2 regions of the Staphylococcus muscae genome follow, and region 2 is predicted to be linked to the other one. Evidence: riboswitches for the same ligand, from Rfam matches in the RefSeq annotation. Region 2 holds a riboswitch; the other holds the start of a gene.
The links. Region 2 has a riboswitch for FMN ahead of C7J88_RS02540 (ECF transporter S component). Riboswitches for the same ligand answer to the same signal wherever they lie in the genome.

Region 1: linked by a shared signal. The riboswitch ahead of ribD (bifunctional diaminohydroxyphosphoribosylaminopyrimidine deaminase/5-amino-6-(5-phosphoribosylamino)uracil reductase RibD) and the one ahead of C7J88_RS02540 (ECF transporter S component) in region 2 are both predicted to bind FMN.

The regions. Positions count from the first base shown of each region.
Region 1 covers NZ_CP027848.1:727,709-743,927, reverse strand. The annotation lists gene C7J88_RS03545 (sigma-70 family RNA polymerase sigma factor) at 1-308, opposite strand, end outside; gene C7J88_RS03540 (hypothetical protein) at 505-726, shown strand; gene sagB (peptidoglycan release complex glucosaminidase SagB) at 928-1,791, shown strand; gene C7J88_RS03530 (FAD/NAD(P)-binding protein) at 2,209-3,696, shown strand; FMN riboswitch at 3,921-4,062, shown strand; gene ribD (bifunctional diaminohydroxyphosphoribosylaminopyrimidine deaminase/5-amino-6-(5-phosphoribosylamino)uracil reductase RibD) at 4,243-5,289, shown strand; gene C7J88_RS03520 (riboflavin synthase) at 5,294-5,923, shown strand; gene ribA (GTP cyclohydrolase II) at 5,953-7,134, shown strand; gene ribH (6,7-dimethyl-8-ribityllumazine synthase) at 7,150-7,611, shown strand; gene C7J88_RS03505 (proline dehydrogenase family protein) at 7,667-8,650, opposite strand; gene C7J88_RS03500 (alpha/beta fold hydrolase) at 8,987-9,811, shown strand; gene C7J88_RS03495 (L-lactate dehydrogenase) at 10,058-11,008, shown strand; gene C7J88_RS03490 (hypothetical protein) at 11,158-11,529, shown strand; gene C7J88_RS03485 (transcriptional regulator, SarA/Rot family) at 11,855-12,262, shown strand; gene C7J88_RS03480 (ISL3 family transposase) at 12,608-13,918, opposite strand; gene mnmM (tRNA 5-(aminomethyl)-2-thiouridylate-methyltransferase MnmM) at 14,114-14,674, opposite strand; gene mnmL (tRNA modification radical SAM protein MnmL/YtqA) at 14,671-15,624, opposite strand; gene C7J88_RS03465 (MDR family MFS transporter) at 15,731-16,219, shown strand, end outside.
Region 2 covers NZ_CP027848.1:520,202-536,420, forward strand. The annotation lists gene C7J88_RS02490 (aldo/keto reductase) at 1-119, opposite strand, end outside; gene C7J88_RS02495 (NUDIX domain-containing protein) at 196-738, shown strand; gene fur (ferric iron uptake transcriptional regulator) at 835-1,293, shown strand; gene xerD (site-specific tyrosine recombinase XerD) at 1,320-2,207, shown strand; gene C7J88_RS02510 (DUF309 domain-containing protein) at 2,268-2,792, opposite strand; gene C7J88_RS02515 (segregation and condensation protein A) at 2,887-3,621, shown strand; gene scpB (SMC-Scp complex subunit ScpB) at 3,605-4,153, shown strand; gene C7J88_RS02525 (pseudouridine synthase) at 4,150-4,890, shown strand; gene C7J88_RS02530 (response regulator) at 5,115-5,840, shown strand; gene C7J88_RS02535 (ATP-binding protein) at 5,824-7,569, shown strand; FMN riboswitch at 7,725-7,858, shown strand; gene C7J88_RS02540 (ECF transporter S component) at 7,928-8,479, shown strand; gene C7J88_RS02545 (ferredoxin) at 8,578-8,826, opposite strand; gene C7J88_RS02550 (helix-turn-helix domain-containing protein) at 9,058-9,879, shown strand; gene C7J88_RS02555 (RecQ family ATP-dependent DNA helicase) at 9,872-11,245, shown strand; partial or broken gene C7J88_RS10750 (LysM peptidoglycan-binding domain-containing protein) at 12,642-12,866, shown strand; gene ypdA (bacillithiol disulfide reductase YpdA) at 13,117-14,103, shown strand; gene C7J88_RS02570 (hypothetical protein) at 14,191-14,496, opposite strand; gene C7J88_RS02575 (asparaginase) at 14,794-15,756, opposite strand; gene cmk ((d)CMP kinase) at 15,833-16,219, shown strand, end outside.

The sequences.
Region 1 (16,219 bases), 210 kb from region 2:
AATGACCATTGCTTAATTGAAAAGAGCAGATCACTCTCGTACGATGCGGGTTCAGTTGCAGTGTCGATATTTTCTAATTTGGGAAGGCGATCTTGTTTACGCAAAAGATCAATAAGATAGTATTTGAGTCGATAGGTAATAAAAGCATGAAGGCTCGATTCACGTGTTGTATCAAAAGATAAATGGAGTTCCCAAAGCCGTATTAACAAAAGTTGGAAATAGTCGTCGTAATGATAGCGTATATGATAGGAATGCAACAAATAATGAATATATTTGTGATAGCGTTGAAAAATATCATCAAAGTTCAAATTGATGACCTCCTTGAAATTTTTGACCGGTCAAATGATTATTATCATAGCTGAAAAATTGTTGCATCTGTCCATATATGTTATTTTATGATTTAAACATTGATTATTACCAATAAATAAGCTTAAAATTATAATAAAAGGTGCATTTCTACGGATTTCGATATTTTTATGACGGGAATAAGATGGAGGAATTGTAATGGATTATGAACATTTCAACTTGGTACATTTCTTTGCACGCAACGAAGATTTAGATAAGATTCGTGACAACGCTGACTTTATTATGATTAATAATATTCAACGGGAAATGATGTATCGTGATGGTGAGATTGAGGGGACAGTGGATTTAACACCGTATTATTATAAAAGTCGTTCCCAAGCGATGAGTTACATTTTAATGGATTATCAGAGACCTTTATAAAGTTTTGGAATGTGAATCAGAGATGATGTATTCAAAGTTTTGATGATGCAGTGCGCTATGAAATAATTACATAGAGATTACTGTTCTTTTATGAATATGTGACAACCACCCATTCGAATTGTGAAAAATATAAGATAATGTTAAAATTTGTATTCGAGTGTGTAGTCACTATTACTCAGTACATTCTGAAGAGGTGTATCAATGAAACAACATAACAAAAGTTCAATCATAGCGATTGTAGTTTTCTTTGTTATCACTGTTTTAGCAGCCTATACTTTTTTCAACATGATAAAAGATCAAATATTCTTTGAACCAGTTGAACAAGTCGAATCAGTGGAAACATTAGATGTTACATTGGAAGCAGCCGCAAAAAAACAGATTAACAATTATACAAGTCAACAAGTTTCAAATAAAGATAATACGAACTGGCGTGATGCGTCCGATGCAGAAATTAAAGAAGCAATGGATAGTTCTGTATTTATGGATGATAAACGTCAAAAATATCAATTTTTAGATTTATCTAAGTATCAAGGCATTGATAAAAATAGAATCAAGCGTATGTTATATGAACATCCGACTCTTTTAAACCATACAGATGACTTTATCAAAGCTGCCAAAAAACAGCATGTGAATGAGATTTACTTGATTTCACATGCATTATTAGAAACAGGATCAGTTGTATCAGAGTTATCGAATGGTGTAGAAATCGATGGTAAGAAGTATTATAACTTCTACGGTGTCGGTGCATTGGACGAAGACCCAATTAAAACAGGTGCTGAATATGCGAAGAAACAAGGATGGGATACACCTGAAAAAGCAATCGATGGTGGAGCGAAATTTATCCACGATCATTACTTATCACACGAAGATCAAAATACTTTGTATAGTATGAGATGGAATCCTAAAGATCCCGGTGAACATCAATATGCGACAGATATTAACTGGGCAAAGAGTAATGCGACCATTATTGCTGACTTCTATAATGATTTGAAGACAGAAGGTAAGTATTTCAATTGGTATGTCTACAAAGATGATTCAAAACATAAAGACGGTCATAATTATTAATAGTAACAAAGCGCAATAAAGCGATAGAAGCTTTATTGCGCTTTGTTTTTACGTCCAAGTGTGAAAAATAAGATAGCTGTTGAAATCAAAACTTTAAATAAAAATTTTAACATGAAAACACCCCGTTTTTAATGTTTTGTATAATATATAGACGTAAGACATCATTGTCCTGTTTAGTAAAGGTAACTAGAAGTGAATAATTTTGATGAAATTTATTTTCACTTCAAATAACTTCGGTCACTTGTATTTATAGTAATTATAGGATGATACGGTTTTTAATATTGTTCAAATCTCTTTCAAGTATAACATGAGAAACTGGCTATCAAAATGGGAGGGGAATACTATTAATCTAATAATGCACAATTTGACAAGAAATAGGGTATAACATGATGAAATGAAATAATGAAGGTGATTATGATGAAAGTAGCAATAGTTGGAATGGGAACTGCTGGTGTCAGCATATTAAGACAGCTTGTAAAGCACGAGATGTTTGAGCATTTAGAAGTAGACATCTATGACAATAGAAAGAACATGGGACAAGGAGAACCTTTTCAAAATGACAGTGAAGATTTATTAATCAATGTCCCAGTCGATATGTTGTCTCTAAACCTTGATAATATGAAAGAATTTCGGGAGTGGTATGCGTCACAAGACGATTTTGATTATGGAGATGCTGAATATTTGCCGCGTTATGTATTTGGACATTATATGAAAAGTTATCTTGATCAATATGTGAAGCGTTATGACAATATTCATGTCATTCCACATGAAGTGACACAGATCGGTGTAGTTGAAGAAGAGAAAGAAATTTCAGTGAAAAAAATAATTGTACAGACTGATGAACATGAAGGACGTAGTACTATTTATGATTATGTTTTTCTATCAACTGGAACATTCTCATATAATGATCCCTATCACTTGAAGGGAAGTCCGAAATATATCTATGAACCATATCCAGCATACCGCACATTAGATGAAGTCAGTTCGCATGATAAAGTGGCTGTGATTGGAACTGGATTGGCAAGTTTGGATGTAATTCGTTATGTATTAAACCATCACGACCAAACGCTTGTTTTGGCAAGTCGAGGTGGGCAATTGCCAAGTGTACGTGGTGAGATGGTGACTGTAACTCTGCAATATATGACGAAAGAGATATTCGATGACATAAAACAAAATCACATGGGGAATATTCCTTTAGATATATTGAAAGAATTGTTCAGAAAGGAATGCGATGCTTTAAATATACCGTTTAAATCTTTGATCCATCGGAGAACAGGAAATGTTGTAAAAGATTTGCAATATGATTTGGCACATCCAGAATCTTTGGGGTTATTACAAAGCTTTCTAATGGAGCTTAAAGACAACATGAACTGGATTTGGAATAGTTTAACGAATGATGACCAGCAATTATTTCTCGAACGTTATTACCAATATTTTAAAGAGAATATGAATCCGATGCCAAGAGATACTGCACAATTTATTATTGATGAGATTGAAAGTAATAAATTAAGAGTTTACGCAGGACTCGAGAAAGCAACACGTGTGAATGGTCAGTACCAATTGCAGTTTGAAACAGAACACCAAGCTATGATAGTGGATGTGATCATAAATGCAACTGGACCTAAGAAAAAGTTGAGCCAGTTAGATGCGTCAGATGGTTTATTATTAAATATGGCGAATAAACAAATTGTTCAAGCACATCCGATTGGTGGCATTCAAATCGTATCAGAAAGTAACGAAGTCATCAGTCCACGTTATGGAACATTGTCGAATTTACGTGCATTTGGCCAAATGACAAATGGCGTTAATTTTGAACGCAATGGTGTCACAATGATTGTACAGCAAGCTGTTAAAAGTGTGACACAGCTCTATGCGCAACTAGAAGAAGAATATGATGCAGATTAGTTATAGTTTTTGAACTTATCAAATACGTAAACATCAACGTTGAATAGATATTATTGTTTGTCGGTGTTTCTTTATAATTTTTATGAAATTGTAAAACAATCCAACAAAATATTGATTGCAAATGAATTGTCAACATTGTCAAAATGCGTTAAGCTAAAGTCGAACAGTTGTTGTTATCGAACAACTGCTGTGTCGTATCTTGAATCTCAAACAATTTCATAATGATATTCTTTCGGGGCTGGGTGGAAATCCCAACCGGCAGTAATTTAAGCCTGCGACCCGTAGAGAACATTGAATTTGTACTCTATGGCTGATCTAGTGAGAATCTAGAGCCGACAGTAAAAGTCTGGATGGGAGGAAGAATGATCAGTAGACCATGACATGCATAGCTTGTGTTTTTACAACACGAAACTATTGCTTATTTAGTGATGGCAAATTTACTGAATTTATCGCTGTATTTTGGTATACAGTATAAGTATAAAACCGACCACTCGAATCTTAAAATTTTTCGAGTGGTTTTTTGTTTATTGATTTGAGGTGATGACAATGAAATATTATTTAGAACATGCGATTCGTTTAGCTGAAATGGTAGAAGGCCAAACGGGTGTTAATCCACCTGTTGGCGCAGTGATTGTTAAAGAGGGCCGAATTATAGGGATGGGTGCGCATCTTAAAAAAGGTGACAAACATGCCGAGATTCAAGCCATTGATATGGCAGGTGCTCAAAATGTAGCAGGAGCAACAATATACGTCTCTTTAGAACCTTGTTCACATTACGGTGCGACACCGCCATGTGCAGCAAAAATCATTGAAACGGGTATTCAAAAGGTTGTTTATGCTGCAAGAGATATCACACTTCCAGCAACTGGACACGAGATGATGGCAGAGAAAGGCATTGACGTTCAATATACACCACATCCGCGCGCAGATAAGTTGTATGCATCATTTTTTGCATCTAAAACTACTGAAGTGCCAATCGTGACTGTAAAGGTAAGTGCGAGTTTAGATGGTAAGCAGGCAACCGATCATCAACAAAGTAAATGGATTACGTCAAAAGCTGTCAAAGATGATGTGTTCCAATTGAGACATATGCACGATGCTATTATTACAGGTAATGGTACATTAGAAGCGGATGATCCAAGTCTGACTGTACGATTGCCTGAAGGACGCCATCCTGCACGTATCGTCATGACAAATTCAGGGCACATCGATTGGCAGGCAGCAATGTTTCATGATCAACTTGCGCCGGTCTACATATATACTGACAATGAGTCATTCGTGTCGCCATTAGACCATGTACACGTCGTATATCTACCATCAACAGATGTAAAAACTATTTTACACGATTTATATAAAAAAGGTTTTGGCCGTATCCTTGTAGAAGCTGGACCAAAACTAACTTCACAATTTTTAACTTCAGAATTTATTTCAACCTTCATCCTTTATTTAGCCCCGAAAATAATAGGTGGTCAAGGGAAATATCAATATTTTCAAACAGATGGTGTAACGCCACTTGACCAACTTGCGAATTTTGAAATTGTCCACTCTGAAATGATAGATACTGACATCAAATTGCAAATGAAAAGGATGTGATGTCATGTTTACAGGTATCGTAGAAGAAGTTGGCACTATTCAATCAATAAAAAAACAAAACCCTACGACTGAATTAACGATTCAATGTGAAAAGATATTAAGTGATATGAATATTGGTGACTCCATTAGTGTGAATGGCACATGTTTAACGGTTGTGAGATTTGATACATCTACATTTACGGTACAAGTCATCACGGGAACGGAAAACAAAACATACTTAGCAGAACTGTCTAGCGGTCAACCCGTCAATCTGGAACGTGCACTACTTGCCACTGGAAGGTTAGGTGGACACTTTGTGCAGGGACATGTCGATGATAAAGGTGTCATTCTCAATATTAAGCAGTCTCAAAATGAATGGATCTATACAATCAAAGCACCCCACCATATCCTAAAACAAATGATTCCACAAGGATCGATCGCTGTGGACGGTGTCAGTTTAACAGTTTTCAAAAAAGAAGCAACAAGTTTTGATATTCACTTAATTCCTGAAACACGTAAAGCTACGATTTTATCGACGAAACGACAAGGAGATCCTGTTCATTTAGAAACAGATATGCTATTCAAATATGTAGAAAATATTACGCGACAGAATGATGGTGTATCTTTGGATCGTTTATTACAAGCAGGTTTTTAGGATCGTATAGTATTCAAGGAGGGTTTATTATGCATTTTGATAAAATAGAAGACGCATTAATTGCTTTAAAAAATGGTGAATCAATCATTGTTTGTGATGATCAGGATAGAGAGAATGAAGGCGATTTACTTGCCATTACGGAATGGATGCATGATGATACTATCAATTTTATGGCACGCTATGGACGTGGACTTATCTGTTGCCCAATCGATCGAACGATTGCAGAGCAGGTGGGAATTGATGCAATGGTAAAAAATAATACAGATCCACATTCTACTGCGTTTACGGTTAGCATTGATCATGTTGATTCTACAACGGGGATTAGTGCATTTGAACGTACGCAGACAGCACGTGCATTGATTGCCAATCAATCATCAGCGGCAACATTTAATCGACCAGGTCATGTTTTCCCACTCATTGCACATGAACAAGGTGTGTTAGGACGCCGTGGACACACTGAAGCTGCTGTTGAGCTCGCAAAATTAACAGGTGCAAAACCAGCAGGCGTCATCTGTGAAATTATGAATGAAGATGGCACAATGGCAAGAGGTGACGACTTACAAATTTTCAAAGAAACACACGGTTTGTATATGATTACTATTGAAGATTTAGTCACTTATATTAAAACAACACAGGTACTTATTGAAAAAGAAGCAAAAGTTCAATTGCCAACACGTTACGGAACGTTTGATATGTATGGCTTTACATCAAAAATTGACGGTTCAGAATTGATTGCTGTCGTTAATGGTGATATTCATGATGAGATGAATGTCCGTATCCATTCTGCATGTGCAACGGGTGATATTTTCCACAGTGCACGATGTGATTGTGGTGAACAATTAGAGTTTGCGATGTCATATATTCATGAACATGGTGGAATGGTTCTTTATTTACCGCAAGAAGGTCGTGGTATTGGACTGATGAATAAGTTGAAAGCATATGAATTGATTGAACAAGGTCATGATACTGTTTCGGCGAATGAAGCACTCGGCTTTGCACCAGATATGCGTGATTATGACAATGCAGCACAGATTTTAAAATATTTTGGTATTTCATCCGTGAATCTGATGACGAATAATCCAGAAAAATTTGAAGGATTAGCACATTATGGGATTACAATGTCAAATCGTATCCCTGTTATAACAGAAACGAATGAACATAACCATGATTATATGCAAGTTAAAAAAACTCAAATGAGACATTTAATATAATTGGAGGAATAAAAAATGAACTTTGAAGGTCAATTAGTAGGTAAAGGATTAAAAATTGGGATTGTCGTAAGCCGTTTTAATGATTTTATTACAGGTCGCTTATTGGATGGTGCATTAGACGCATTGAAACGTCATCAAGTTGATGAAAATGAAATCGATGTTGCATACGTACCAGGAGCATTCGAATTACCAATCGTTGCTAAGAAAATGGCACAATCAGGTAAATATGATGCGGTTATCACATTAGGATGTGTGATTCGTGGAGCAACAACACACTATGATTATGTATGTAATGAAGCGGCGAAAGGCATTGCAAAAGCAAGTGATGATACGGGTATTCCAGTGATTTTCGGTGTGCTAACGACTGAGAACATTGAACAAGCGATTGAACGTGCAGGTACGAAAGCGGGCAATAAAGGTGCGGAAGTTGCAGTAGGTGCAATTGAAATGGCAAATTTATTAAAAACAATTGGATAGTGAAACCTTAAAAAATCCCCTTGAAGTTATCAAAACTTCAAGGGGATATGCTTTATCATTTCTTTTTATTGCATCTTCCCAACAATAATGCCGATAAGCCAAGTGTCCCTACAATAAAGAGCGGCTTTGGTTTAACGAATTCCTTAAAGGCAAGCGCCAAGTTCTGTGGACGCTCAGCTAAACGTCTCATAAAGTAACCGAACCAATCATCACCGTATGGGACATAAATTGTAAAGTTATAGCCTTCTTTTGCAATAGATTCTGCAAGTTCAGATCGGAATCCATACAGCATTTGGAATTCAAATTTTGATTTGTCAATTTGATTTGCTTCAACAAATGCCTTCACATGATTAATGACATTGTGGTCATGAGTTGCAATTGAAGTAAAGTTTTTCGCATTTAATAGTCGTTTTTCAATTAAACGAATATAATTGTCATCAATTTCTTCACGTGTTTGGTAAGCGATATGTGAAGATTCTTTGTATGCACCTTTTACTAAGCGCAAGCGTAAGTCTGGATACTTGTCGATAAGCTCGTCTGCTTTGAAAAGATATGCTTGAATAACTGTTCCTACATTTGAAAATTCTGATTTTAATTGATCAAGTGTATGTGTAATATCTGATAAGCTATCATATTTTTCCGTATCAAAGTTAATGTGCATTTGATCATATTCAGCCGCTTGTTTTACAATTTCATATGCATTGTCGTAAGCAAGTTGCTGGTCGAACTCTGCACCTAATTGACTTAACTTAATTGAGACGTGTGCATCTAGGCCATTTGAATGAATCGCTGACATAATTTTTAAAATATCATCTTTTGCAGCGATTGCTTCTTGTTTTGCGTTTACAAATTCACCTAAATTATCAACTGTTGCTGCAATGTTTTTGTCATTAAGTCTGCGAATGGTCTTCACCACATCCTCTATCGTGTTACCAGCTACCACTTTGTTGGCACCTAATGAAGGACCTATTTTTTTAGCTGATTCATTAAGAAAGGCATTATTAGATAATGCGATGAAAAAATCTTTAAATAAACCCATTTTTATTCCTCCCATAACTTTGTTTTACGAATTAACAATAGTGTATCACGAACAATAATGTGATGAAAACGTTTTTATATTGAATCTTTACAATAAATTATATAAAACGTAATAATCGGAGTGAATTAGGTTGTGGGGGTGAATTAGCGCATTAACAATTATTAATTGCTTCATATTATAGATTGTTGTGATACGCTAAATTGTTTTTTACGATACTGATTTACAGTATTTTAAAGGGAAGATTTCTCTAAAAGCTTATGATAAATATTAGCATTTATATAGTTTGTCAGGATATAATAACATGTAAAGCGTTAAGCAAGGAAGGTTAGGTATATTATGTGGAAATGGGAAACAGTAAGTGAAGCAAAGGGTGTCGTCGTCATTGTTCATAATATTTTAGAACATACAGGAAGATATGCCTATGTCATCACACATTTAAGACGGAATGGATATCACGTCATCATGGGGGATTTACCCGGTCAAGGTCAAACTTCAAGAATGAACAAAGGACAAGTCGAAAGTTTTGAACTTTACCACGAGTCTGTTTTAGAGTGGTTAAAAATTGCAGAAGGATATCATCTTCCAATATTTATGATTGGTGTTGGACTCGGAGGGTTAATATCAATGAATTTACTCGAGAAGGTCGATTTAGGTATTGAAGGGCTTGTCTTAATTGCGCCGCTTTTAGCGTTTCAAAATAATGCGCACACACGTAAAAATATTTTATCCTCTCATATCGGTGATGTGTCAAAGTCAGCAAAATTTGATTTAGGATTTGAAGTAGAAGACTTAACATCTAATAAAGAAGTTCAAGAAGATACATTAAATGATGCATTAATGTTAAAAAAAGTAAGTTACCACTGGTATCAAGAAGTGCTTAAACATATGAAAGAGACAACAGACAATATTCAAAATATGAAGTCAGTCCCACTCTGTTTGATGTATGGAACAGAAGATCGTGTGACAGACGTGGATGTTACGCAACAACTTGTATCAGTCATTGATCATGATGAATTATACTTTAAAGCTTGGCACGGTCTTGCGCATGAAGTTCACAATGAGCCACAGAGAGAAGCTGTTATGCGTTACATTTTAAGCTTCTTGAATAACCATGTTTTTACAGTTGGTTTCTTAGTAGAAGATGAAAATTCATTGACTTAGTATTTCAAACAAAAGCTTAGCGGAAATGCATGGAATTAAAACGCCAAAAAATAAAGTAAAAAACACAATCTATTATTGTAATTACTCACTAATTCCAACAATTAAGTGACACGAAATTTTAATTTAATTCTATAAAAATTGTTTCTACTTGAAGTTAAATAAAAAGCGTGTTAAATTATAAATGTGAAATGCTTCACATTACGTTGAGAACAATACTTTTAAATAGATAGATTGGAGAGAAACTTCATGGCGAAAAACGGTAATAAAGTAGTATTAGTAGGTAACGGTGCAGTAGGTGCAAGTTACGCATATACAATGGTGAGTCAAGGTGTAGCAGACGAATTAGTTATCATCGACATTAACGAAGATAAAGTATTAGGTGATGTACTTGACTTAAATCATGGTGCGCCTTATGCAATGTCACCTGTTAAAGTAAAAGCTGGACAATATTCAGACTGTGGCGATGCAGACTTAATCGTTATCTGTGCAGGTGCACCTCAAAAAGTTGGAGAAACACGTTTAGACTTAGTTGAAAAAAATGCTAAAATCTACAAAGGTATCATCACACCTATTATGGAAAGCGGTTTTGACGGTATCTTCTTAGTTGCAGCAAATCCAGTAGACGTTTTAACATATGTCACTTTAAAATACTCAGGTTTACCAAAACACAAAGTCATTGGTTCAGGTACAATCTTAGATACAGCACGTTTCAAACACTTATTAAGTGAAGTATTTGATGTTGCACCAACAAGTGTACATGCAAATATTATCGGTGAGCATGGTGACTCAGAAGTACCAGTATGGTCAAGCGCAACAATTGCAGGCCAACCATTATATGATTTATTAAAAAATGATCCTGAAAAAGAACATCTTATTGAAGACATCTATGTGAATACACGTGATGCCGCTTACGATATTATCAAAGCAAAAGGTGCAACATACTACGGTGTTGCAATGGGATTAATGCACATCTCTAAAGCAATCTTACGCAACCAAAACGCTGTATTAACTGTATCTAGTTATTTAGAAGGTGAATACGGTGTTGATGGTGTATACACTGGTGTGCCGACAGTAGTGAATGGAGATGGTGCAGTTCGTATCATCGAAACACCATTAAATGAAGATGAACAAGCAAAATTTGAAAAATCTTCTAAAATCCTTAAAGACATGCAAGACTCAATTAGTCATTTATTCTAACATTCGAATAGTACAAAAAGCTGGGAGATTCTTCCTAGCTTTTTTATTTTGAAAAACCGAAAGTATAATTTTAACTTTATGAAAACAAACCCTTTACTTTTATAAAAGTATATGATATACTTTATTTAAATTAAAGAGGAGGTCATAAAATGAAGAATGAAACTTTAGTAATTCAAATTCAAGATAGACGCTATTTCGAAGAGACTGATGAACTAGGGAGAAACTATATAGGTTACAGTCCTGATTTATCTGATGAACAAATTTATGAGGCAGCTCGTGGTTTTTGGTCTTTGAATCCTAGCAGAGTATTTCAAATTGATCGTATATTTGTTGTTTATAATGATCGAATTGTTTTGGAAGCTAATTTAACAGGACTACAAAGAATTCACAATGGTAGATATTATTTCACTGGTGATATTATTAATAACTCAGAATATGTTGGCAAAAATATTAGATTAAATAAGTCGCAAAATAGAGTTAACTATATTGATACGCTTGAACTTGAAGATCGAATTTATTAAATTAATCATTGGGTTTACAAATAAAACATAATACTATAAAGCACTTTTTGGGGTACAAACTGAAATGTTTGTGCCTTTTTTCTTAATAATAGCTTTGTTCTTTTTCATATACGACTAGACAGTATGATAACCATTTTAAATATTATCTCAGTCGCATCATTCAAAATAGATTTGAAGTTAATTTAATATTATTTTAACAACTTACATCATTCGATAGTCATTAAAAATTATTTTTTTACAGTGTACAAGTTAATTTTGGTTTTAATGGTGTTTTCTTGGGTAAATAGTAAGTGATGATTATTTTTACGAGATGGGAGCGTATTTCATGAAGGACCATAAAGCAGAAAAAAGTGGTATACAAGCATTATTTTCATTACAATCTGAAATTGAATCTGTTTTCACAACGATTGCAGAAAAATATGAGCTGACAAAAGAAGAGTTGTTAATATTGCTGACGATATGGGAAAAGGGCGATATGACATTGAAAGAGATGGATTATTTTGTTCCAATCAAATCTTATAAGCGCTCAAGAACTTATAATCACTTAGTGAATCAAAGATGGATTCATAAAGAACGACCTGAAAATGATGAGCGTACAGTCATGATTTATTCTAATGAAGACATGCAAGAGAAAAAGAGAGAACTGCTTTCTCTCATTGTCTCAGAAATTAAAAATCATCAAAAGTCGATGAGCCAAAATTTTAATCAAATTATGCAGATGGCACATGTGTGATTCGATTAAAATTTTAAGTAGATATAAAAAGGATGTCCATCTTTTGTGGTGGGCAGATAATTAAAAGTAACTAATTTTATATTTAACTTAATCATAACACGTAGTAATCACTACATTCATTTAAGCGTACAGTTATTCATTAATTGTACGCTTTTTGAGTACTATCATTTCTTTAATACTCACTTGCCAAGGCGCCTCACTTCAACTAATTTTGGCTTTATTGAATAAGTGAAGCCAAAATGGATTTTCAGTTCGGCTTGTTGCCTTAGGCGTCTCGTATTAGAAATGATTTTACACCATACAGTTATATGAGCGTTTGTGACATGTTAAGTTACGAGGTAATCTTTATGCAACACAGCTTAATAGCTCTTGCTTTTTAGAACGTTGATACAGCTTAAAAATGATGAGTATTCTCGCTTTAAAGTTATTAAAGTTGCGATAGCCATATGATACACGTTTAATAAGCTTAATTTTATTATTGATACCTTCAATCGCTCCATTGTTAAACTTCGGGTACTTGATTGTTGAGTAAAGGACATACTCGTATTTCTTATAGAATCGAATGATACGCCAAACACCACGTGATACATGCTTCTTTTCGACACCCATTAAAGTTTCTTTGAAACGTAACCAGTCACATTGTTTCAATGCTTCACGAAGTTGATGAACTAACATATAAGTGTCATAGAGCTGCTGATCAAGACTTAGTAGATATGTTAAAACATCTCTTGATGTTGTGTACGTTTTGAAAGACTTCGACCAAAAGTATTCATAACTATTAATATCCTGCCTGTCAGAAAGAAAGAGTTTCCAGTGCTTTTTCATTTTCGTGTAATCTGTTGATGATCGATAGCGATAAGCATTCATTACAGAAATACGTTGCTTATTTAATTCACGATTAAGGTGCTGAACAATGTGAAAGCGATCAAAGATCAAAATCGCATTTGGAAATACTTCATGAATGAAGTTGATGTATGGTTCATACATATCAGCAGTTACAGTTTTAACAGCTAATCGTTCACGTCGATCAAAGCGATAGAAGTACTCTTTGAGTTTATGAATACGTCTATCTTCTAAGATATCAATAATCTGATTCGTTTCATTATCTATAAACAAAAAACTCATCGCTGTTGTCACGTTCTTAACGCTTTTAAACTCATCTATGGAGATATGTTTTGGCAATCCAGATGAAGGTTTGACTATTAATGATTGTGAGAGTTGATGAATACATCTTTTAACTGTACTCGGTGAAACACTACAATCATGAGCGATATCTATCTCACACTGTACACGTGTGAGTTTATCCTGAATCGCTAATTTCACACGGTTGGTAATAAAGCAGTTACTATCAACAATGTTTGTTTGAGCCGTAAAAGTCTTTAAACAATGTAGACACTTAAAGCGTTCTTTCGCTAAATTAAGATAAACATTGGATTCTTGAGATTTTAATAGTGTTAAACGCGAAACGCGTTTACCATGCTTATGGATTTGCCCATCATTGACACAACCACACTTCATACAAGCTTTGGGTGTATAAGAAAGTGTTCCATAAACAACCGTAGAAAGCCGACCACGCACTTCTACATCTTCTTCCACCTTAAGAACTTGAATATTTTCATCTTTTATTTTTAGTAGTTTTAATATATCATTACACATAGGCGCATCATGTCTCCTCTTTATTTTTTTGTTTAGTCACTTAAAATTATAGAGGCGTGAGCGCTTTTTTTGTATCCAAATGATTTAAAACATAAAAAAGGCGGGATAGCATTTCATGCCATCCCACCACAAAAGATTAAGACCCTATAAAAATAAAAAACCGGCGAGATATTCATAAGGTATCTCGCCGGTTTTTTATCTTTTTTCGATAGCTACAACATAGGGAGGGTTGTTTTGTTGGTTCAAAAATCCGTATTGTAAAATATGAGCTTGCTGTTGATCAAAGTTTTTAAAAAACTGATAGAGTTGTTCGCTTTCATATTTTCCTTCTGGATGACCTGGATATATCACGATGACAATAATGCCTTCTTCTCGTAAATGTTTAAAAATGTTTTCAATCGCTAATATCGTTGTTTCGGGCTGTGTTACTATCGATTTGTCACCTTTAGGCAAATAACCTAAGTTAAAAATAGCGGCATCAAGTTGTGCTAGGTGTTCAGGTGTTATCTGATTGATAATGTTTTCATGACCTGTTTGGAACAGTGATACATTTTCAAATCTCAATATTTTATCTTTTGTCGAAGCAATGGCAGATGATTGTATATCACAGCCATACACATGACCATCGGGTACAGATTGCGCAAGAAAAACTGTATCATGCCCGTTACCACATGTCGCATCAATGACAGTACTAGTTGGGTGAATATGTGATGATATTAAGTCTTTTGCAAATGGTAAGATGCGTTGTACAATCATTTTAATACCTCTGTTGCATATCGAGCACCTTGTACTGTGCCACGACGTTCAAGTTCTGCATCGATATCATTGAGTACTTCCCATTTGTTTACACTCCACATCGGTCCAACCATCAAGTCGATAGGGCCATCACCAGTAATGCGATGTACAATCATTTTAGGGGGCAATATTTCTAGTTGATCACATACTAAGTTGATATATTCTTCCTTAGTCATAAATTGCAGTAAACCTTTATCATATTGCTTCACCATCGGCGTCCCTTTAAGTAAGTGTAGCAAGTGAATTTTAATACCTTGCACGTCCATATCTGCGACTGCTTTTGCCGTCTCCATCATCATATCGTAATCTTCACCTGGTAAACCGTTAATGATATGACTGCACACACGTATGCCATGCTTACGTAATTTTGCAACACCTTCATAATAGACGTCCATATCATGTGCACGATTGATAAGATCTGATGTTGTTTGATGTACAGTTTGAAGGCCTAGCTCTACCCATAAATAGGTACGTTCATTCAGTTCTGCAAGGTATTCAACGACATCATCTGGTAAACAATCGGGACGTGTACCAATTGAAAGTCCAACAACACCTTCTTCCTGTAAAGCCGCTTCAAATTTTTCACGCAATACTTCTACGGGTGCATGTGTATTTGTAAATGCTTGAAAATAAGCGATATATTTCCCTTCATGCCACTTTTCGTGCATACGAGATTTGATTTCTTGGAATTGCACAGGAATTGTATCTGCACGGTTGCCTGCAAAATCACCACTTCCCGCAGCTGAGCAAAATGTACATCCACCGTGTGCCACTGTTCCATCACGGTTCGGGCAATCAAATCCGCCATCAAGTGCCACTTTAAAGATTTTTTGTCCAAATTGATTTTTTAGATGGTAGTTTAATGTATGATAACGTTTGTTTTCAAAAGCATAAGGAAATACTGTTCCCATGTGTCTCGTCCCTTCTATGTTATGACAATATATTCAAAGATTTTACCATATTTTTGCATGTCATGTTATATTGGTGCATGAGACTTAAAGAGAAAGAGGGATTTCGATGCGGATGCCAAGTGCAATTTGGTGGCTAGTAATCGGTATGGCAATCAATATTACAGGGGCCAGTTTTTTATGGCCATTAAATACGATATATATGGCACAGGAGTTGGATAAGTCACTCAGTACAGCAGGACTTGTGCTGATGATCAATTCAATCGGAATGATTGGTGGTAATCTTCTTGGAGGATCTATGTTTGACCGACTAGGTGGTTATCGCACAATCATGATTGGAACAATCTTTAGTTTAGTGGCCACGGTGTTGTTGAACTTTTTTCATGGTTGGCCATGGTATGCGATTTGGTTGATTATGTTAGGATTTGGTGGAGGTATGATTATTCCTGCGATATATGCGATGGCAGGCGCGGTATGGCCACAAGGTGGTCGCAAAACATTCAATGCAATCTATTTAGCACAAAACATCGGAGTCGCACTTGGTGCAGCGCTGGGTGGTATTGTAGCAAACTTTAGTTTTGATTACATATTTCTCGCT
Region 2 (16,219 bases):
CCTGATTCGAGTGCTGTTTCTATGATTTCTTGAGCTTGTTTTTCATTCGTTCCGAGACTCATACAACCTAAACCTAATTCGGATAAGGCAAGACCACTTTTCAATATATTTTTTTGCATGATGATTCTCCTTCCGATAAACTTTATATGTATTATCATATCAAAGAGTTTACGCAAAATAAAAGGAGTGGCATTTATGAATTTTGAAGAAAAGACAATTGAAAAGGAATCCATATATCAAGGGCGGATTATTGATGTGGAAAAGCATCTTGTTTCATTGCCAAATGGGGAAACAGCTTTACGTGAAGTAGTGAAGCATAATGGTGCCGTTGCGGTATGTGCAGTTACACCTGAAGGGAAAGTAATACTCGTTAAGCAATTCCGTAAACCATTGGAACATACACTTGTAGAAATACCTGCAGGAAAGTTAGAACCTGGTGAAGATCGCGTATCTGCAGCTATGCGCGAACTGGAAGAAGAGACAGGATATCGTGCACGTTCACTGCAACATATTGGTGACGTATATGGTACACCAGGTTTTTCAAATGAATTAATTTCCATCTACTTTACAGATGATATTGAAAAAGGGGAAATGAACTTAGACGAAGATGAATTTGTTGAACCAATACTTTATTCATTATCAGATATAGAAAATGCAGTGAAAAACCGTGAAATCAATGATGCGAAGACTTTAATCGCCTTTCAGCATGCATTATTAGTTTATAATCATTCTAAATAAAACAGAAGAAATGATTGCTTTTTTTCTCATTTACTGGTATTTTATAGTCATATAAACAATACTAATTTTAATTATCAGTAGAGGAGTGAAGCTGCCGTGGAAGAACGACTTAATCGCGTGAAGCAGCAATTGCAGCAATCATCGTATAAGTTAACACCCCAACGTGAAGCAACCGTACGTGTCCTTATCGAGAATGAGGCAGACCACCTCAGTGCAGAAGATGTATATTTGAAAGTAAAAGAAAAAGCCCCAGAAATTGGACTTGCGACTGTTTATCGAACTTTAGAATTATTAGCAGATATTAAAGTTGTCGACAAAGTAAGCTTCGGTGACGGTGTTTCTCGTTTTGACCTGCGCAAAGAAGGTTCTAAACACTTCCATCATCATCTCGTTTGTATGGAATGCGGTCGTGTGGATGAAATTGACGAGGACCTTTTACCGCAAGTTGAAGAGCGAGTGGAAAATGAATTTGAATTTAAAATTTTAGACCACCGATTAACTTTTCACGGCATTTGTAAGACATGCCAACAAGCTGGTAAAGGGGCAGACGCTTAGGAAACTACGAGAATCGAGGTCATAGCATGGAAGAAGTCCGAGATGAATATTTAAGATTTATACAACTTGAAAAGGGCTTATCTGCAAATACAATTGCTGCATATCGGCGTGACTTAAACCAATATATCGAATTTTTAAACTCACAAAAAGTGGGGCAACTAGATTTTGTAACACGAGATATAATACAACAATGCTTTGCTGTACGCCATGATGAAGGCCATTCGGCTAAGTCAATTGCACGTTTCACTTCTACCATAAGAAGCTTTCATCAATTCGCATTACGTGAACGTTATACTTCTCAAGATCCGACTGTACTGATTACGACACCGAAATATGAACGGAAATTGCCGGATGTGTTATCTGTCGATGAAGTCGACAAACTATTATCTTCATTCGATTTAAGTAAAGCGAATGATTATCGCAACCGTACCATGCTCGAGTTACTTTACGCCACAGGTATGCGTGTATCCGAATTAATTTTCGTTGAAATACAAGATATCAACTTAGTCATGGGCTTTGTGAAAGTGTTTGGTAAAGGGAATAAGGAACGGATTATCCCGCTCGGGGAAACCGTCATTCAATATTTGACACACTATCTCGAAGAAGTACGCCCTCAACTACTCAAAAAGACGGTCACAGATGTGTTGTTTCTCAATCTACACGGTAAACCTTTATCTAGACAAGGTGTCTGGAAAATGATCAAACAAGCAGGTGTTAAAGCTGGTTTATCGAAACGCTTAACACCGCATACATTACGTCATTCCTTTGCAACACATCTGTTGGAGAACGGAGCTGATTTACGTGCTGTCCAAGAAATGCTTGGACATTCTGACATTTCAACGACACAACTATATACACACGTCTCCAGTACTCAGATTCGTAAAATATATCAATCATATCATCCAAGAGCATAGAATGACGCTATTATACTCAAAGACTAGTAAACAAAAGTTTGCGACGGCACTTTTCGTTTACTAGTCTTTCTTGTTGTTTCCATGCATACGACGTAATCTTAATGCTTTCTCACGCGCATCAATCACAGGTGTTCGATCTCGAAGTCGGTGATAATGCATAATGTCTGGTGTGTCAACAATGGTCGTATTTACCACATAATCGTTGTAAGTGCTCTTTATAGATTGCTCCATCTCTTTTAACAATGGCAATTCAATCGGTCTAAAGCACTTTTCTTGCTCAATGTCGGTACATAATTGTTGTATTTGTTTCCGAAATGCATTCGGTTGTAAACCATATGACGCAATACTTTCATCCGCATATTGATTGATAATTTTTATAGACTTTTTGAAAGTACGCAACGCACCTTTTAAGTTACAACGTCGATAATGATAAGACGCAGTCGCAAATAAAATCAAACCGACAACAAAGTCGTCTTTTGTATAGTGATTTTGTTGTTTCCATGCATCTTCCAAAATGTCATGACATAAAAAATAATGTTGCTTTGTATGAAACTGATAATAAAATGTTAATAGTGCGTCTTGCACAGCAATCACTCCAAAAATTTATTCTCACTCATAAACATGCTATAATAATTTTTGGTAAGATGCACTTAACATGCAAAATTAGAGAGGCTTTAACATGTATGAAGTAAAATTAGACGCCTTTAATGGGCCTTTGGATTTATTGCTCCATTTAATTCAACAATTTGAAATTGATATTTATGATATCCCGATGAATGCATTGACTGAACAATATATGCAGTATGTTCATGCGATGAAACAATTAGATATTAACGTTGCAAGTGAATATTTAGTAATGGCTTCTGAACTGCTCATGATTAAAAGTCAACTGTTACTCCCAGATCATTCAGCTGATGAACTGGTTGATGAAGACCCACGTGAAGCGTTAGTAGGTAAGTTGTTAGAATATCAAAATTATAAAGAATATGCCGAGATGTTAAATGACAAGAGAGAAGCACGCAGTCATTACTATACGAAAACCGCTACGGATCTTTCAAAATATGAGTTGACTGAACGAATACCAGAAGGAACACACATTGATTTAACAAAATTAATCGTTGCTTATCAAAAAATGAAGCACCGTATTGCACTCAAAAAACCAAAAAGTGTTGATATACAAAAAGAAACATTTACGATTCAACAATCCACAGATCGCATCTATCATCAACTCGATCAACGAGAAACCGTTACTTTTTTTGATCTATTTACATTTAATGAGTCCATAGAACACGTTGTCACATATTTTTTAGCGTTGCTAGAAATGGCAAAAACAGGCATGATACAACTTCAACAAATTGAAGCATTTCACAATATTGAAATCACAAAAGGAGTCAATTATGGCACACAATCTTAATGCGGCAATTACTGCTTTGCTCTATACAGTTGGAGAAGATGGTATTGAAGCGGAACAACTAATCAGTTCATTAAACATTGATGAAGCAACTTTAGCAGAAGCAATGGCATCATTATCATTGCCTGGTCTCACAGTTCAAAAATATGGCAATACGTATGTACTGACAACAGAAAAAGAAATGGAACCTTATATTGAATCACTCATTTTGAATAAAGTGTCCACAAAGTTGTCTCAAGCTTCGATGGAAGTATTGGCGATTATTGCATATAACCAACCAGTCACACGAAGTGACATTGAATTGATACGTGGTATTGCTTCTGATGGTCCTGTGAAAACACTCATAGCCAAAGGTTTGGTCGAACCGAAACAACAACCCGATGTGAGAGGGCAGCAATTATACACAACTGATTTGTTTTTAAATGTTTTTGGCTTGAATCATCTCGATGACTTACCAACAACTGACGAAGAAACCGAAGAAATTGAATCATTTTTTAGTAATCTTGTTAACCAGAAAGGACAAAACAACATATGAGTAAAGAGTTAGAACGTTTACAAAAACGCATCGCAAATAGTGGCTACACGTCACGCCGTAAAGCTGAGACCTTAATACAAGAAGGTAAAGTACAAGTGAATGGCAAAACAGTCACAGAATTAGGAACAAAGGTCCGTCCATCAGATGAAGTATCTGTTGAAGGCGTACCATTAGAACTAGAAGATAAGTTGTATATTTTATTCTATAAACCAACACAAGTCATCACAAGTGTGTCTGACGATCGAGGTCGCAAAGTCGTCACGGATTATTTCGATGATTTAGAAACACGCATCTATCCTGTTGGACGCCTTGATTATGACACATCAGGCTTATTACTCTTAACCAATGATGGGGAGTTTACAAATTTGATGACACATCCAAAATATAAAATCCCTAAAACATATATCGCAAAGATCGAAGGATATATTTTGCGAGAACAAGTGAAGGAGCTTGAAAAGGGCATTGTGTTAGAGGATGGTAAAACACAACCTGCACAAGTTAAAGTAAAAAAACAAAACAAAGAGAAGAATACATCGCTCGTTGAGATTACTATAACAGAAGGGCGTAATCGTCAGGTCCGTCGTATGTTTGAGCATTTTGGCTTTAAAGTGAACAAACTTTCTCGCATAACATTCGGCCCATTGACATTAAAAGGACTAGGTGCAGGTGAGGGGCGCGTCCTTTCTCCACACGAAGTAAAAACGCTACGTCAACTCGCACAAAGTAGTGCGCAATAAGATATTATTAACTATTATTCAGCATCTCTCATACTACAATTGTAGTATGAGAGATGCTCTTTTTTATAAACAGAAGATGACATCGATTTATTTGTATGCAAGATTGATAATTGATATTTTTAAAAGCGTATAGACTCATAATTTTATTATCAAGTGTCAATCACAATATGATATAATAGGCATTGAATTCAGTTTAAATTCAACATAAGTGGGAGGTATGTCTTGTGACTAAGGAAATATTAGTCGTTGATGATGAAGACCGTATCAGAAAGTTATTAAGGCTATTTCTTGAGAGAGAAGGATATGAAGTAGCTGAGGCAAGCGATGGTCGTGAAGCCTTTGAACTAGCAACAAAATATGATTATGCGTGTATCTTGTTAGACTTAATGTTGCCAGAAATGGATGGCCTAGAAGTCGCAACTCGTCTTCGTGAAACAAAAGATACGCCAATCATTATGTTGACAGCAAAAGGTGAAGAGAACAATCGTGTGGAAGGGTTTGAGTCTGGAGCAGATGACTACATTGTCAAACCATTCTCTCCACGTGAAGTCGTTCTGCGTCTTAAAGCACTACTTCGTCGTACGCAATCTGCAACTGCAGAGCAAAACGAACCACACGCTCGTGATATGATTGAGTTTGAGCATCTAACAATTGATAATGATGCACATAAGGTATTAGCAGATGGCACACCTGTGAACCTTACACCAAAGGAATATGAGTTGTTGATTTTCCTTGCAAAAACACCGAATAAAGTGTTTGATCGAGAACAGTTATTGAAAGAAGTTTGGCACTACGAATTTTATGGTGATTTACGTACTGTCGATACACATGTTAAGCGTTTGCGTGAAAAATTAAATCGTGTTTCAACAGAAGCTGCATCTATGATTCAAACTGTTTGGGGCGTAGGTTATAAATTTGAGGTTTCACAATCGGATGAAACGTCTAAATAGCGTCGTAATAAAACTGTGGTTAACTATTATATTAATAGTAACGACAGTTTTAATTTTATTAAGTGCAGCACTGATTACATTTATTCAATATTATTTCACGCAAAATACAGAACAATCTTTATACAATAACGCTGAAAGTATTAGTGCCATCATAGAAAAGAGTGAGAATCGTCAAATGGCGATTAATCATAGTGAGATGTTGTTAGAAGGTAGTAAAGGTGTCATCATCTTACCAGAAAAAAACAATGCCATATCGAAGCATCCCGAAAAAAAGGCGATGCTAAAGTTTATTAAGAATGATGATGATCTCAATAATGTAAAACTCACACATAAAAAGGTTATAAAACATGTAACAATCAAGCTTGATGGACAGAAGAAATCATATTTACTGCTTGGCTATCCAACATTAGATCGTGATGGTCATAAGTCTGTCATCTATATATATGAGGATTTGAGAAGTATTTCTGATACGAATAACGTGATAGCAATTATTATTTTAATTACTGCAGTCATCTTCTTAATTATTTCGACTATTTTCGCATTCTTCTTGTCGTCTCGCATTACAAATCCATTGCGTCAATTTAAGGAACAAGCACTGGAGGTAGCAAAGGGACGATATGACAAACAAGTCCATGTCCAAACAAAAGATGAGATTGGTGAACTTGCGAGTGCATTTAATCAGATGAGTCACAATATCCAAAATCATATTGATGACATTACTAGCTCTAAAAATATTAGAGACACATTGATTAATTCTATGGCACAAGGAGTTTTAGGGATTAATCATAAACGTCATATTATCTTATCGAATCATTTGGCACATAAAATGATGCTCGATATGAATTTAGATCACAAAATATTATTTGATACGCAAATAAATGATACCTTTGAAAGCCAAAAAACAGAATATCGTGAATATGAAATTAATCAAAAACATTACGCTGTTGTCATGAGTTATATTGATCAAATTCAATCGAATAAAGAAAGTGGTCTTGTTGTTATTATTAGAGATATGACACGAGAACATCATATGGAGCAAATGAAGAAAGATTTTATTGCGAGCGTTTCTCATGAACTTCGCACACCGATTTCACTGTTACAAGGTTATACTGAATCCATTGTAGACGGGATCGTGACAGAACCTGAAGACATTCATGAATTTTTACTCATTGTTTTAGATGAAACAAAACGTTTAAGTCGATTAGTTAATGAGCTGCTGGATGTCGCAAAGATTGATGCAGACGGTATTAATATCACAAAAGAAGCACGTCCGATGTCGGAATTGATTCAAAAAATGGCAACAAAATATCGTCAACAAGCGAATGAACTTGCATTGACATTAGACTTCCAAACAGATGGCATAATGGACGATCAATGGGATTATGATTTCGATCGTATGGAACAAGTACTGACGAATCTTGTCGATAATGCATCTCGTTATACAAGACCGGGAGATTTAATTTCAATACAAGCTGAAGAAACGACCACACATCAAATTTTAACTGTCAAAGATACAGGTGTAGGTATATCTCCTGAACACTTGGAAAGGGTGTTTGAACGTTTCTATAAAGTAGATGCTGCACGTAAAAGAGGGAAAGAAGGAACAGGTCTTGGTCTCTTTATTACGAGAATGATTATCGAAGCACATCACGGTAAAATCAATGTATCAAGTGAAGTAGGTAAGGGGACAACCTTTACAATTAAACTTCCTAAGTATACAAATGCATAGCTAAAATAGACCTCTCTTCTTATCGACTGTATAAATAACGGTAAGAAGAGAGTTTTTTGACACTTGCTACTTTTTTAGTGACGACTTAGCCAAACAACTATATTGTATTTATTGATGTGATTCGTTAAACTGATGATAAATAAAATTATTGATTATTTCATCTTCGGGGTTGGGTGTAATTCCCTACCGGCAGTAATTTTTAAGCCTGCGACCCATAAATTTTTTATTTATGGCTGATCTAGTGCAATTCTAGAGCCGACAGTAACAGTCTGGATGGGAGAAGATGGAGGTTTCTTTGTGTTGCGCAAATGCCTCCTATTCGTGAAAGATGAAAGTCAGAAAAGGAGACATTTATATCATGCAACAGACGAAACAAACACGACAATTGATTATTGTCGGTATTTTAAGTGGTATTTCGGTGATTCTGATGTTTATCAAATTTCCATTACCATTTTTACCCCCTTATTTAACACTTGATTTTAGTGATGTTCCAGCATTACTTGCAACATTTACATTAGGACCGATTGCGGGAATACTCGTAGAATTCATTAAAAACTTACTGAACTTCTTTTTCTATCTTGCTGATCCAGTCGGCCCGGTTGCGAACTTTATTGCTGGTAGTAGTTTACTACTCACTGCATATGGTATTCATCGCTATAAGCCATCTACACGCAGCATGCTAATAGGTCTGGCAGCAGGTACATTAGTTATGACAGTTGTACTGAGTATTATGAATTACTTTGTACTCTTACCTTTATATGGCATGATTATGAATTTGGCAGACATTGCGACAAATTTAAAAATAATTATCACAGCGGGTATAATACCGTTTAATATTATAAAAGGATTCGTCGTTTCATTGTTATTTATCTTGCTATATAAAAGACTGAAGCATGTCCTTAAAATATAAAATAAGCAAACAAAAAACGGTGCGCAATGACACCGTTTTTTTGTTTGCTTATCTATTTAAATTTAGCGCAATGTAGTGTACAATACGCATAAATTATATTATTCGAATTTTAATGCATCGCCATCAAAAGTTTCTTCTTCAACTTTGATAGAGTCAGTAGGGCAGCCTTCAAAAGCGTCCTCTAAATCTTCATACAGTTCTTCCGGTACAGGCGTTGTGCCTTGGTTATCATCTAAAATAACATAAGCGATTCCTTCATCGTCATAGTCATAGATATCCGGGGCAGCTGCACCACAAGCACCACATGCGATACAAGTATCCATATCAACAATCGTATACTTAGCCAAATTTTTCGCCTCCCTTTTCAAAGTGCCAGACTAACATTATAATTTCATTGTAGTTTGGATTTCTTAAATTTTCAATATATACGTTTTATTATTGAGGTGATCAACATGAGATCAATCATTGCTTATATATATCAACATGCAAGTCCCAACAAAAATAAAAAAAGCATATATAATATTATCACAGGTAAAAAGACGCATCAAACCTTTTTTGATGCGACATCTCTAAATGTAATGAGCTTTTATGGGTGTGCCCCTAACTTATCATTTGATGATTTTGAAACAATTGTAGCAGCATCTACAAACGAAGAGGTGACGCTACCTACATCATCATCCGTAACATATTTTATGTTACAACATTCATTTGCTACATTGCAACTTCTGATCCAAACATTGTCTCATGCACAACATGACAATATGAAGTTTGCACCATTAACATCTCATACTGAAATTCACCAGCGAGTTCGCAATATTTATACGATGATTCAAAACAAACAGCTTAATGGACATGTAAAACGAGAAATATTCACGCTGTTCAAAACATTGAATGCTGAACACAAAGGAAGTATCGCACATTATTTTTTAACAGGTTATGATGAAACAATGTATACAATGAAGCAAGTTGGACAGCTTCATCAAATAGATGATGATCGTTTATTCATCACACATTACATAGATTTGTTGACGATTTACCAGTTACTTTCTGAAAAGGAAGCGTATCCGATATTGCATCAATGTCTGGCATCTGACCAACTTAGTTACACGTTATTTCGAACGAAGTCTCTATTACTTCATGGGCTGTCTGTTCCTGAAGTCGCACAGCAAACACAACTCACTGAAAATACGATCCATGATCATATCTTAGATCTTTTTATGCGACATCATTTAAAGAATTATTATGATTATTTAACGCAAGACTTTCAAAGTTTTTTAGCATTTTATGCACAACAACCTTTTCAAAAACTCCGATTTTATAAAGAGAATTTTGAATATCTTAGTTATTTTGAAATTAAGTTGGCAATTATTGGTTTTTCGAAAGGGGTATTACATGCTTAAAACAGCGTTACAGTACTATTTTGGCTTCTCACAATTCAGACAGGGGCAAGAAGCATTGATTCAAAGCGTTCTAGATGGGAAAAACACTTTAGGTATCTTACCAACTGGAAGTGGAAAAAGCTTATGCTATCAGTTGCCTACATACATTAAACAACAACCTACACTTATCATATCTCCACTTATTTCACTGATGGATGATCAAGTAATGCAGATGAAAATGTATGGCGAACGACGTGTAGTTTCCATTCACTCTGGTATGTCACATAGTGAACGCCAACTGGCATTTCAACAGCTTGACAGCGCACTGTTTATATTTGTAAGTCCAGAATTCATTTTACAGCCGCATCATCTAAATCGCTTTAAAAACATGCCATTGGGACTTATCGTCCTTGATGAAGTTCACTGCTTATCAGAATGGGGATTTGACTTTCGACCGCATTACGCGCTGATTAATCATGTCACAGACTCATATCAACATGTCCCTATATTAGGATTAACAGCTACCGCAACAAGCCATTTAAAGTCAGATATCGAATTTGTTACAAAACAATCTTTTACATTATTACAATCCGATATGGATCGCCCGAATATTTCTTTATCGGTGAAGCAAATGACATCTTATCAAGACAAAATCGACTGGATTTTAGAAACTATCAATACTTCCGGACCGACGATTATATATGTTTCATCTAAAAAAGTATGTTTGGATATCGCAGAACAAATCTATGCTTCAGGTTATCTTACAGGTATTTACCATGCGGATTTAAGTTATGAAGAACGGTATACGGTTCAACAACAATTTTTAAAAAATGATATCCGTATTATCGTCGCAACGAGCGCCTTTGGTATGGGTGTGAACAAACCAGATATCCGTACAGTCATTCACTTCCACTTATCCAGTAGCCCTTCAAGTTATTTACAGGAGATTGGTCGTGCAGGGCGAGATGGCAAACAAAGTCAAGCTATCGCACTTTATCAAGAGGATGACCAATACTTATTAGAATTGCTTGCAACAGGGCATCAGATTACTGAAGAAGATATTTATTTATTTGAGCAGAGAACATTGATTGACCAAGAGAAACATGACATTTTATCTGTCTTATCTCAACATTATTCAGTCGAAAGACTCCAAAAAATATTTCGTCAAAATTATCAACAAAAAGTTAGAGCGCTTCAACATATACTGCAATATATCAATGCACAAACATGTCGACGTAACCAACTCATGCGCTATTTCAATATGTCAGTAAAGACGAGCAACAATTGCTGTGATATATGTGGAATATCCCACCAAATAGATGAAAAAAACAGAAAAAAAGTATATCGGAAAATATCCTATGAAGAAAAATTAGAAACTTTGTTCTAATAAATCTCTCAATGCTTTACACCGCAATTTTAAACAGGCTATAATCTAATTAAGAAGTGTATTAAAAAAGTAATAATGGAGATGCGCACACGTGTTATTTTAGAAATTGATTTTAAATATTTCTATATGTAGCGTAAAAGAAAGGATGAAGAAAGTGTCAAAAGATAATTTCAAGGATGAATTTGAACGCAATCGTCAAGAAATCAATCCGACTAAAGAAGACCTATCAACAGCTGATGACACATCAAACGAAGAAACAGATGCATCAGCCAACAATAATATGCAATATTTTCCACCACGAAATACACAAAGAAGACATCGAAAACGTGAACGCAATCAGCATAACGTAAATGAACAAACTGATTCGAATGAAACAGAATCATCTAAGCAACCTGAACAACATGCGAAACCAGTCATAAAGCCTGAATCAGACAAACAAGAAACGAGTGCAACAGATTCAAATCAAACTACGAAACAAACAGATAATCATAAGAAAAATCTAGGTGCTAGCGCAGGTGTTGCAGCTGGTGCAGATGCTGTTAATTCTAATAAACAAGATGCTAAAGCAAATAGCAAAACAACAACAGATTCAACAAACAAAGATGATAAAACACACACAACAGATAACATAGATTCTGTGGGTGGTGGTGTAATCGCTTCGAAAGCACACAACACAAAAACCAACTCTGATGATCAGCCATCATCTAACAAAGACAATAAAAAGAATGTGGCTGCCACTGGTGCAGCAACAGGTGCAGGCATGGCTGCTTCTAAAGGACAAGGTGACAAAGCGTATTCTGATACAAAATCATCATCTAATAAAGATGATAAAAAGAATGCGGCAGCCGCTGGTGCAGCAACTGGTGCAGGTGTGGCTGCTACTTCTAAAGGACAGACTACTAATGCTAAAACTGACTCAAAATCATCGTCAAACAAGGACGGTAAAAAGAAAGCAGCTGCTGCCACTGCGGGAGGTGTAGTTGCTGGTGCAAGTGCAACAACTGCTTCAGCTAAAAATAGTGAGACACCTAACACATCTGTATCAAATGGTACAAGCGGTGGCGGGTTCTTAATGCGAATCCTCCCAATTATCGCAGCAATTTTAATTCTTGGAACAATCGCTATTTTTGGTGGTATGTATTTATTCAATCAAGATCAGGGTTCAGGTCAAAACGATACCCAGCTTACACAACAATCTGATAAAAATGATAAAGAACAAGCGAAGAAAGAACAAGAAGCGAAAGAAAAAGCTGAAAAAGAAAAGGCTGAAAAAGAAAAGGCTGCTAAAGAACAGGAAGCAAAAGAAAAAGCAGAGAAAGAAAGAATTGCGAAAGAAAAAGCCGAAAAAGAGAAGGCCGCTAAAGAACAAGAAGGACAAAATGCAGGCAACAATCAAAATACGAATAATCAATATGCGAATCAAAACGGAAATCAACAAAACGCACAACAACAACAAAATGCTGGTAATCAGTCACATACGGTAGGTGGTAGTGAAAACTTATACCGTATTGCGATTCAATATTATGGTAGTGGATCTCCTGAAAATGTCGAAAAGATTAGACAAGCAAACGGAATTAGTGGTAACAACATTAGTAATGGACAACAATTGATTATTCCATAATATTTTATAAAAAGAAGTATCCCATATTTACTTGACGGTAAAAAGGATACTTCTTTTTGTATATGTCACAGCAACTTGCATTGTCAAAACTTATTCATTTAGTTTACTTTAAAAAGTTGCTATAATATTCGGGGATTAGATAGATAAAATGTACGCAAATACCATGCTAGTATGCGAATAGGAGGCAACACTAATTCTAAAGTAGCATAATATGACAGAGTGGTTCATATTTTTAGTTTTAGTAGTAAAGATGAAAACAATTGAAAGCATTATTATCGGTGGCGGACCATGTGGTTTGAGTGCTGCAATCGAACAGCAAAAGAAAGGCATTGAAACATTAATTATTGAAAAAGGGAATGTTGTAGAAGCCCTTTATCATTACCCAACACATCAAACTTTCTTTTCTTCAAGTGACAAACTCAGTATCGGTGATGTGCCATTTATTGTTGAAGACTTAAAACCACGCCGAAACCAAGCGCTCGTTTATTATCGAGAAGTCGTCAAACATCATCAATTAAAAGTTAATACTTTTGAAGAAGTATTAACCGTTCGTAAAATGAACAATCACTTTACGATTACAACAACAAAAGATGTCTATCAATGCCGATTCTTGACAATTGCAACAGGTTATTATGGTCAACCAAATGCATTGGAGGTTGATGGCGCTACTTTACCAAAAGTAATGCACTATTTTAAAGAAGCTCATCCATACTTCAATCAAAATGTCGTTATTATCGGTGGTAAAAACTCAGCAGTTGATGCTGCGATTGAGTTGGAAAAAGCCAATGCTAATGTGACAGTTATTTATCGTGGTTCAGATTATTCACCATCTGTAAAACCATGGATATTACCGAATTTTGATTCGCTTGTTCGTCGCGGAAATATCGATATGTATTTCGATAGTCATGTAACAGAAATTACAGACTCAACAGTTACTTTTGAGACTAATGGCGAGACAAAAACAATAGACAATGACTTTGTATTTGCAATGATTGGTTATCACCCAGATTATGATTTTCTAACATCAGTTGGTATCGATATTAATACGACAAGTTATGGAACAGCACCTGTCTATAATAAAGATACGTATGAAACAAATGTCGAAAATTGTTATATCGCAGGGGTTATTGCTGCAGGGACAGATGCAAATAGTATCTTCATAGAAAATGGCAAATATCATGGTGTATCTATCGCACAAGATATTTTAACTAAAAAGCAATCACCATTAGAATCGTAATGACATATAAAAAGTGAGCGGAAGACCTCATCGTGGTCTACCACTCACTTTTTTATATTTTATTGTTGCCCAATGAAGACAACTTGGCTAAAAAGAATACAGCTCGTCTTTTGTAGTGTTTAGCTTAATTGCTAAGCCAGATTCTGTACTCATATTTGAATGACGTAAACCAGAATCCAGATTTGCATAGACAGATAAAACATCTAAACCAAAATCAATGATTGTCATATTGATATCTGGTTCTATAAAATAAACTTCAGAAACAGGAGGTGTAAGTTCAAAACACTTCAAGTTCTTCATATCACTACTAAACATAACAAAATCTGTCACAATCGTGTGTTTCTCAAATGTACTAGAAACATCAAAATAAAATACCGTCATTTGATCTTCCATTTTTATATTTTATAAAGAAAAAAATGATGGATCCTTGACTTTCTAAGAATGAAATAACTTTCAGTACAACTGTGTTTGAAGTCATTTTTAATGTCCTTTTCTTCAACTTGATAGGAAGATTTTATAAATTTTTACTTTGGAAGACCAATCAACAAATTCTGAGTATACATTTTTCGTTAGAGAAGATAGTATGCTCACAATGAATCCATCACATCATCTACTCACTCAACTATTATCACGCTAAAGTAAACAAGTGTGTTACGAACTTGAAGTCGACCTTCAGCCTTCAATTTTTAATTAATCATTAAAATAGTGACGAATTTGATCATGATCGTAATGATTGCTTAGTGCGACTAATAGTTTCAACCGCGCCTTCTGTCCATTCAAACCGTTAGAGAAGATGACACCTTTATTTTGCAACTGGTGTCCACCTCCTGCATAACTGTAAACAGCACTCACAATTCCATTAAATGAGCGTGATACGAGCACAATTGGAATTTGAGCTGCGAGACATTTGTCCAATCCACTTAATGCAGTAGGTGGTAAGTTACCTTGACCTAAAGCTTCAATCACAATACCATCGACTTGCTGGTCTGCGTAAAATGACAACACTTCACTCCCCATATCCATATATGCTTTGATTAACGGAACATTCAGGCGCGTATCAATCTCAGACAAAGTGGTTTTGTCATATGGTCGATGGTGGAAATAAATACCTGACTTCGTAATAACACCTAAAGGACCATGATTGGGGCTTTGAAATGTATTCGTATTTGATGTGTGGGTTTTCGTCACATTACGTGCTGTATGTATTTCATCATTAAATACAACCATAACGCCTTTGTGATGAGATGCATCTGCTACGGCAACACGAATAGATGCAATAAAGTTGTATAGACCATCTGAGCCAATTTCATTAGATGAACGCATCGCACCCGTGATAACAACTGGTTTTGTGATTGAAAGTGTCAGGTCGAGAAGAAAAGCTGTTTCTTCTAATGTATCTGTACCATGAGTGATAACGAACCCATCAAATTCATCGCAGTGCGACATAATGAGTTGTCTAATTTCATCGACATGACGAATTGAAATGTGTGGAGATGGAACAGTAAAAGGCATCACTTCTTTAATATTGGCGTATGTTTGTATCAGCTCTTGATGATTCGCAATAGGATTATCGCCATTTGTGTTGACTGTATTTGATTCATCTTGAGACATACTAATCGTTCCGCCTGTATGTATCACTAATATTTTTTTCATTTGATTTCCTCCTGTTAAATAGTTCCCTTATTATGATAAAATATTGACATACAAACAACAACAAGGAAGGTTTATGATGACTGCTATTAATATTGCGATTGATGGACCGGCGGCGGCTGGAAAAAGTACCATTGCTAAACGCGTTGCAACAGAACTAAATATGATTTATGTCGATACTGGTGCCATGTACCGTGCGATTACTTATTTTTATTTAAATAACAAACAGCATTTTGACGACTTTGAATCAATGATGGGTCATGTCGATTTAAATTTGGTATATGATGAAGTGAAAGGGCAGCGCGTCATTTTAAATGATGATGATGTAACGGATTACTTACGCAGTAATGAAGTGACAGAAAATGTCTCATACGTTGCTTCAAAAGATGCTGTGCGTAAATACTTAGTAAGCGCACAGCAATTACTTGCTGAAAATAAAGGCATTGTGATGGATGGTCGTGATATC